DNA from 2 places in the Microbulbifer sp. ABH2_005 genome. Region 1 is predicted to be linked to the other one. Evidence: predicted binding sites of a transcription regulator. Region 1 holds the regulator's gene; the other holds the start of a gene.

Region 1 (3,971 bases):
AGAAAAAGCCTGCAGCGAAGAAAGTGGCGGCAAAAAAGTAAATGAGCAATCCCTACACTGGTCTGGTTACATCCGCGCTACGCAAGAGCCAACTGCTTGCCACCAGTAGTTTTGACTCTGCTATTCAGCGAATGGCTCTTGAGGAAGGTGCCCTGTTGCAATTGTGGAAAGCTTACCGGGCTTTCCTGGCTGAGCTTTCCCATCAATTGCAACTGGGGTTTGAGCCTGAGTCCCTACAGGTTATTGTGGATAGTCTGCATAACCAGGGGAAAGCCAGTGTTGAAGTAAGGGAATTGCAGTTGTTGGTCTCAGAGCCGGGGAGTTGGCTGAGCGAGTTTTTACGCGCATGGCATCAACTCTTGCGGCTACCTCCGCTTGCGGAAGATAAGGGGCAGGGTGGCAATCTGATACCAGCGCACAATGTCGCGGGCCCTGTAGCTGTTGATCTTTCCTTCGAAGTGCTGCTCAAATGGCACGCTGCATTAAGTGAGTTGGTACGCAGGCAGCGTGCCAATCTTGAGGAGTGCTGAGGGCTCCTCGCTCCCTTTCTGTCTATCTGTTTGCACCCACTGAAACTTCTAAATTGCCTGTGGTACACTGGGCGCAAACTGATGTGCAGTGAAGGGAAAGCTAATGTCCTCCGAAACTTTTGAGATTATCGAGTTGGCCAATGGCGATGTGGCTCTGCGCCGCGCCGGTCACGAGGAGGCCCCTCTGGTGAGTATTCGTTTCTCAGCCGAGAGTCTCCAATTTTTACGTAAGCACAAAGTAGCGGTGGCTAGGGCAATGCTGGAAGCGGGCATAGAAGCTGTGCAGAATCTTGACGACCTGGAGCCTGGTTACTTCGAAGAGGAAGAATCAATGCCGGTTAACCATACGATTCATTGATCTAATCTATGGTAAGGTGAGCAGGTAAAAGTGTTTCAACAGCGGCTTAGAGCCGCTGTTGTTGTATATGGACATTGGTAAACTGTTTATTCTTAAGGGGTTTGGCGAATCACGCCCACCGCGAGCCCTTCAATTACAAAGTTCTTATCCCGCATATCCACCTGGATAGTCTCAAAGTCTTCGTTTTCGGGTAGTAGTTGCACAGTTGCCTGATTGCCTTTGCGGCGGAAGCGTTTAACAGTTACTTCATCATCAATCCGGGCAACCACAATCTGCCCATTTCTGACTTGCTCGGTTTTCTGTACGGCCAGCAGGTCCCCATCGAGAATACCTGCGTTGCGCATACTCATGCCGTGCACCCTGAGTAAATAATCTGCTGGCGGGTGAAAGAAGCTGGCGGGCAGGTCGCAATAATCCTCAATATGCTCTGTGGCCAGGATAGGGTGGCCTGCAGCGACACGTCCTACGATGGGAAGACCGGATTGGTGATCTGGAATTCGAATGCCCCTGGAGGCGCCGGCGACCATCTCAATGGCCCCTTTTCTCGCCAATGCTTTGAGGTGTTCCTCTGCGGCATTGGGTGAGCGAAAGCCCAGTTCCTGGGCAATTTCTGCGCGGGTGGGGGGGTAGCCTGTGTCATCCAGGTAGGTTTTGATCAGCTCTAATACTTGAGTCTGACGTGCGGTGAGATTGGTCATAGATTTACCTAGAGTTTCTGTATTTTTATACAGTTGCTGGGATTATATACAGATTTTAGGTTTGCGCAAACCCGCCCCTTGCCTCGATTCAAGCTGCTACATTGATTAAGAAAAGAATGAGTGAAAAAAAGAGTAGTTGAAAGAGCTGACAGCACGAGAGAACAAGGGAGAACAATAATGCTTGATGCAAAGATGCCCGAGGCTTGGAGGGTTCTGCGTATACAGTCGGAATTAGTTGACGGGATTGAGCGTCTAATTGCACTAAAAGGGGCTGTAACGGTTTTTGGTGGCGCGCGTTTCACAGAGGATAGTTTGGAATACCAGCAGGGAGTAAAGCTTGGAGGGCTTTTGGCTGCCGAGGGGATACCGGTAATCACCGGTGGTGGCCCAGGTCTTATGGAGGCGTGTAATCGAGGGGCTTTTGGGCAGTCTGGCCCCTCAATTGGATTAAATATTGAACTCCCTTTTGAGCAGGCAGCCAATCCGTATCAGGATATAAGTTTGAACTTTCGTTATTTCTTTGTGCGGAAATTTATGTTTGTTAAGCATGCCGCCGGTTTTGTTGGCCTAGCTGGGGGCTACGGTACTCTGGATGAATTGTTTGAAGCCTTAACACTTGTGCAAACACAAAAAGTAAGGCGATTTCCTATAGTGCTGGTTGGGGAGCGCTATTGGGGTGGGTTGTACAATTGGTTAGTGGATACAGTGCTGGAAAAGGGTTGTATTGATTCAGGTGATCTTGATTTATTCCATATCGTGGATACTGTCGAGGAGGCTGTACACTTGATTTTGAAGTATTTGCGGGCAAAAGCCAGTCAAAAATAATTTAAAAATTGTAAATTTTTGTTGGGGCAAAGAGGTTTGGCTATTGCTCTAGTAAGTTTTCAGAGCTAGTCAAACACTCTGCGGGTTCTCTATTTTGGGGCTTTGATTATTCTGAGCTATTGCCCATCGTATACTCCCCTTTGATCACCAGATGCTAGTTTCAGCGGTTTGTAATGCGTGTCAGGCTGATTAATGAGCCTGCTATTATTCTTATATTTGATCGCTTGTAATTAGGGGTATTTTTACTTATTAGCTAGCCTGTATTCTAAATAGGACGCCAAACTGTGCCGATTTATGGAGACCCCCTACCAAAGCCCGCGAACTTGAAGAATCTCTTACAGGTCGCTCTAGACAGTAAGCCAGATGAGATAGCGCTACTTTGCGGCAGTCGAGCGTGGACCTGGCGAGAATTGCAAAGTGATATTGATACTTTGGCTGAGAGGCTGGCAGCGAAGGGTTTTCGTCGAGGTGAAAGGTTTGCGTCTTTGATGCCGAACCGAGGCGAAATGCTTATTTTTTTTCTCTCATGCATCAAGCTAGGGCTAGTTGCAATTCCATTAAACTATCGCTACACCTCAGCCGAAATTGATCGTGCTCTTGAAGTGAGTGGCGCAGTAGCCTTGTGCGTAGGTGAGGAGCGTAGAGAGGATATTCGATCTAATAAATCTGTTGGCGGATTGAGTAAAGGTATTCTTATTTTTGAGAGTGCTCTTGAAAATACCTGGAATTTTGAAAGTTTGGTTGATTCTGGATTGCCTGCGGTTGGGCCTCCTTCATCAGATTTAGAGGATTGTGCATTCCTTTTCTTTACATCCGGCAGTACCGGAGAGCCGAAGGGTGTCACACACAGTCAGTTTTCTTTTGGGTCTGTTGTGGCAAGTTTCGCTGCTGCTTTAAATCTATCACACAATGATGTTGTTTTACCTGGAGCCTCTATTGCACATGTGGGGTCACTTTCAACAGCCATGGCTGCATTTTCTGTAGGTGCAATGGTTGTCATTCCTCAAAGTTTTGAGGGGCCAGAAATTCTTTCCTTATTGCGATCTCACCGGCCAACTGTGCTGGTGATGATTCCCGCAGCTTTTATCTCGATGGAGCGCAACCATGATGCAAGGCGTGAAGACTTCGCGTCACTTCGATTGTGTGTTACTGGTGGTGATAAATTTCCGCTCAATCTTGCAGTTGAATTTGTCCGCAAGACTGGTCTGATGATCCAGGAGACTTACGGGCTCACAGAGGCTCCAGATTGCCTTTTCAATCCTTCCAGCTCAATAGAGAAGGCTGGGTCCGTTGGTAAAGTTTCTCCAGGTTATATTGCTTGCTTACGTGATGGCGAGGGGAGGGAGGTTGCCTCTGATATAGATGGTAACCTCTGGCTCAGTGGAGCGCCGGTGATGACTGGTTATTGGGCTAATTCTGGAGTAACTCGAGCGGTGCTTGAGAATGGCTGGTTTGATACCGGTGATATTATGCGTGTCGATTCTCATGGTTATTTTTGGTTTCGTGGTCGAAAAAAGCAGATTATTGTCCGAGATGGCTCAAGCCTCTCACCCCAGGAAA
Region 2 (3,971 bases), 950 kb from region 1:
ACGACCGCTCCGATAAAAAGCGTCAACCGCGCAGTGATTTCGAATTGGGTATTCTCGATGCAGAGGGAGAGCGACTGTGAAAAAAATAGCTGTATTCTGTGCGCTGGCCCTGGGGGTTTTGACCGCTGGAGCCCATGCGGAGAGCATCCTGATCAAGGGTGGCAAGGTGCATACTTTGGCGGATATGGGTTCCCTGGAATCTGCCGATGTACTGGTTGTCGATGGCAAAGTGGAACAGGTGGCTCCTGTCCTCAATGTTTCGGCTGATAGAGTTATTGATGCAAAAGGTAAGGTGGTAACGCCTGGCGTCATTGCACCTATTTCCGAGCTGGGATTGGTGGAGATCAGTGCAGCCAGTGGCACTAACGATAATGCGGTAACTGGGGAAAGTATCGGCAGTGCGTTTAATCCTGTGCCCGCGTACAACCCCAAATCTACCCTGATTCCTTTCAACCGGGCCGGTGGTGTTACCAGCGCGGTGGTCTTTCCAGCTATCAGCACCTGGGATGAAGCTGCGGTAGCGGCCCAGAGAGTATTCGCCGGGCGTGGCTTTGCCATCAAGCTCAATGGCGAGTTCAATAGCGTTGAAGCCAAAGACGTTGCCCAAAAGGCCTATTTGGGTGAGACCGGAGCTCAGCTAGCAGGAGGCAGCCGTGCGAATGCCTACGCCAAAGTTGAAAATGCGCTGAGCGAAGCTAAAGAGTACCGGGACAACCGCGTGGCTATTCGCCGGGGAGAGTGGCGTGAGCTGAATTACAGTCTCGCGGATCTGGAAGCCTTGCAGCCAGTGATTAATGGTACTGAACCTCTGCTAATCACTGCTGATCGCGCCAGCGATATTCTTGCGGTTATCGAACTAGCCAAGGTCTTGGATGTGAAGCTCGTGTTGCTCGGGGCGGCTGAGGGCTGGATGGTAGCTGACCAGCTGGCCCAGGCTCAGGTGCCTGTAGTGATTGACGCGATCAACAACTTGCCCATTTCCTTCTCCAGCCTTGGTGCGCGCCTGGATAACGCCGCTTTGTTAACTAAGGCCGGTGTGAAAGTGGCTATTAGTGGCCCCGACTATGCTTCTACCCATAACGTGTACCTCTCACGTCAATCTGCTGGCAATGCTGTTGCCCACGGGTTGCCCTACGAGGAGGCGCTGAAGTCTATCAGCACTAATGTGGCAGATATCTTCCGTCTTAGCGGTGGTACCCTGGAGAAAGGCGCCACTGCTGATATCGTGGTTTGGAACGGCGATCCACTGGAAGTGACCAGTTACCCTGAGCAGGTATTGATCGAGGGTGAACCACAATCTTTGGTTACCCGTTCTACCCGTCTGCGCGATCGTCACCTGAAGCCCGCCAAGGGCCACGGCTTTGGTTATCGCAACTAACTTGCTACAAATGGCTGACTATTAAATTAAAGAGCGGGCAAGGCCCGCTCTTTTTTTGCTTGATGAAAAATGAACAAAAAGGTCCAGTCGCCTGCTTAGCATTGGTTTGGTGAGCTGAAGGGAATTAGATATATATTTACTTCCTGTATTAATAAGAAAAAGGAAAGGGCCATGGTGAATATTACAGCGCTGTATGCGAGTCTCTGTGCAATCCTGATTATCTACCTGGCGGGCCGCGTGGTTCAGTTTCGTCGTGCCAAGCGGGTGGGTATCGGTACTGGCGATGATCGTTTTAATGAGATTCGTGTGCGTGTGCATGGGAATGCGGTCGAATATGCCCCCATTGCACTGCTGCTTCTGCTACTTGCGGAGCTGGGAGGGTTGCCCGGTTTGTGGCTGCATGTTTTTGGAATAGCATTTTTGCTATCCCGAATTTTTCATGCGTATGGCCTGACTGCAGGCAAGGGCGGCACCCATACTGGGCGTTTTTTGGGTACATTGATCAGTTGGCTGGTGATACTTGCCCTTGCGGTGATCAATATCGTGATATCGGTAAAGTCCCTGTAAAAGCAGCAATGCCATTAGTGAGAATTCTAGGTGAATATCTCTGGCGACTGATGATTATTATTTGATAAGAGGCTTCAGAAAGCTTCTGAAGCCTAACAAAAAAGCCCGGTTAACCGGGCAGAGTACAGGGATGAAACTTTAAACTTCTACCGGAAAATTTCTTCAGGTAGCTTTTTACTGGTTCGCGGCAAAGGGGGTAACAGTTTCGTCTGAGGACTCTTCGCTGTTATCCTCTTCTTCCAGCAGCACTTCTGGTTTGCCTTTGCAAGCTTTGGCCAGTGAATCGCGACGCTTGGCCAGCAGCAGGCCGATTTCCTCGCTCACCTGCTCATCAATGCCTTCAATACTGCGCTCAATTAGCGTGGTAATGTTGGCAGCAAGCTCCAGCATCTTATCGTGTTCTTCAGCATCTTTTTTGTTGTCGAACATTGCTCCGTCTCGATCGCATTTCCAAACAGCTACTACGGCCATGATATGCCTCCCAATTGCCCTTCAGACATTCCAGTTTGTTTGTATGGCCATACGGTAACTGTATAAATATTCAGTGTCAATGGTGACTGAGATCGAAGTGGCGTCTATTTAATTGCGTTCAAGAGAGTCACCATTGCGATGGTTTGCCCGCAGGGACATGTCACAACTGTCATAATGCACACCTGCAGCCGGATGTAACCCCCCAGGCATCCTGGCTGCAAACTCCGCACTATACAGGCCCGTTTTCGGGCCTGCTTTTTTCTCGGGCGCTGTTGATCGTTGCTTGCGAGTGGTAAGAGACGAGCTTGGTGGGCTGGGAAAGAGAGGTGAGTGGGCGCGCAGCGCCCAGTCATTAAATAGTGAGTACCAGGCGCGCGGCCAGGCCGATCAGAAGTAAGCCAAACAGTTGCTGGATACGGTGGCCGAGATGCTTGCTAACCAACTGGCGTTTGCGGCTGGCATAGACTGCCAGGGCAACGATGCAATACCAGAGAGTGTCTACCCCGGATACCATGGCAGCCATCCCCAGTTTGGTGGTGAGGGCCTGCTGTTCTGAGACGAACTGGCTGAATAGGGCGGTAAAGAATACTGCAATCTTGGGGTTAAAGAAGGCGACCCCAAAACCCTGAACGATTGAGCGGCGAACACTTAGGTGGGGGGCTTCCAGCTGGGTGGTTCCCGAGCCGGGAGCCGGAGCCCTGAAGGCCTTCCAGCCCAGGTATACCAACATAGCCGCGCCGCCCCATTGCAGGATGCTGAACAGTAGGGGGGAGCTGGTGATCAGAACCGCGAGCCCGAAGGCTGTCAGGGCAGCGTAAACGGCAACCCCAGCACCGTGGGCTATGGCACTGGCTAGGCCCTGTTGCAGGCCGGAGGCCGAGCAACGCATTACGATTAATAAGCTAGGGCCTGGGGACATGGCGCCGAGGGCGCAGATGCCCGCAAGTGATAACCATCCGAGTAAATCCATTATTTAAAGCCGCCCCCTTGTGCCAGCCAATATTTCTCATCTTCTGTGGAATCGCGGCCTAAGGCTGCATTGCGATGCGGAAAGCGACCAAACTGCTCGATAATCTCCTGGTGGGCCAGGGCATATCGGTAGTGGGTGGCGAGATAAGGAGCGATGGCCTCATCATCCCCGTACTGCTTCTGCAATTGTGCGAAGTATGCCACGGAGCGCTGCTGGATTGAGTGTTTTTCACTGTGCTCCAGGGGCATGCCGACAAAAACCTGCTGAAACAACCCGAGCTTTTGCTCGTCTCCCCGCTGCAGAATCGTCTCGCTGATTTCGAGAGCCAAGTCATCTCCTTTGAAGGCGAGATGGGTGCCGCGATGAATATTGCGGGCGAACTGATCGCACAATAGCAGCAGAGCCAGCTCACCCATAAGGCTCTGGCGCCAGTGATCCAACTTATCCTCTATGGCCAAATTGGTGATCTCAGCGAAGTCTTCTGCCATTTGCTGGTCCAGCTTCTGATCTGCCGAAAACCAGCGCTTTTGCAGTTCCTCGGTGGGGCGGTGATCCAGAGAGGGATCACCAAACCAGAAGGTCAGT

The links. Region 1 encodes LexA, which represses DNA repair genes until DNA is damaged. Its sites were predicted from a motif close to ACTGTNTNTANANACAGT; they were not measured.
Region 2: the regulator LexA is predicted to act here: its motif matches at 2,474-2,491, upstream of ACXAFI_RS06340 (YebG family protein).

Annotation. Positions count from the first base shown of each region.
Region 1 is NZ_JBSWWI010000001.1:2,373,471-2,377,441, reverse strand. Features, by position in the region: gene topA (type I DNA topoisomerase) at 1-41, shown strand, start outside; gene ACXAFI_RS10330 (DUF6586 family protein) at 42-530, shown strand; gene ACXAFI_RS10325 (hypothetical protein) at 634-888, shown strand; gene lexA (transcriptional repressor LexA) at 981-1,586, opposite strand; gene ACXAFI_RS10315 (LOG family protein) at 1,707-2,411, shown strand; gene ACXAFI_RS10310 (class I adenylate-forming enzyme family protein) at 2,696-3,971, shown strand, end outside.
Region 2 is NZ_JBSWWI010000001.1:1,426,456-1,430,426, forward strand. Features, by position in the region: gene ACXAFI_RS06325 (amidohydrolase) at 1-80, shown strand, start outside; gene ACXAFI_RS06330 (amidohydrolase family protein) at 77-1,378, shown strand; gene ACXAFI_RS06335 (MAPEG family protein) at 1,550-1,945, shown strand; gene ACXAFI_RS06340 (YebG family protein) at 2,120-2,416, opposite strand; gene ACXAFI_RS06345 (LysE family translocator) at 2,769-3,386, opposite strand; gene ACXAFI_RS06350 (DUF924 family protein) at 3,386-3,971, opposite strand, start outside.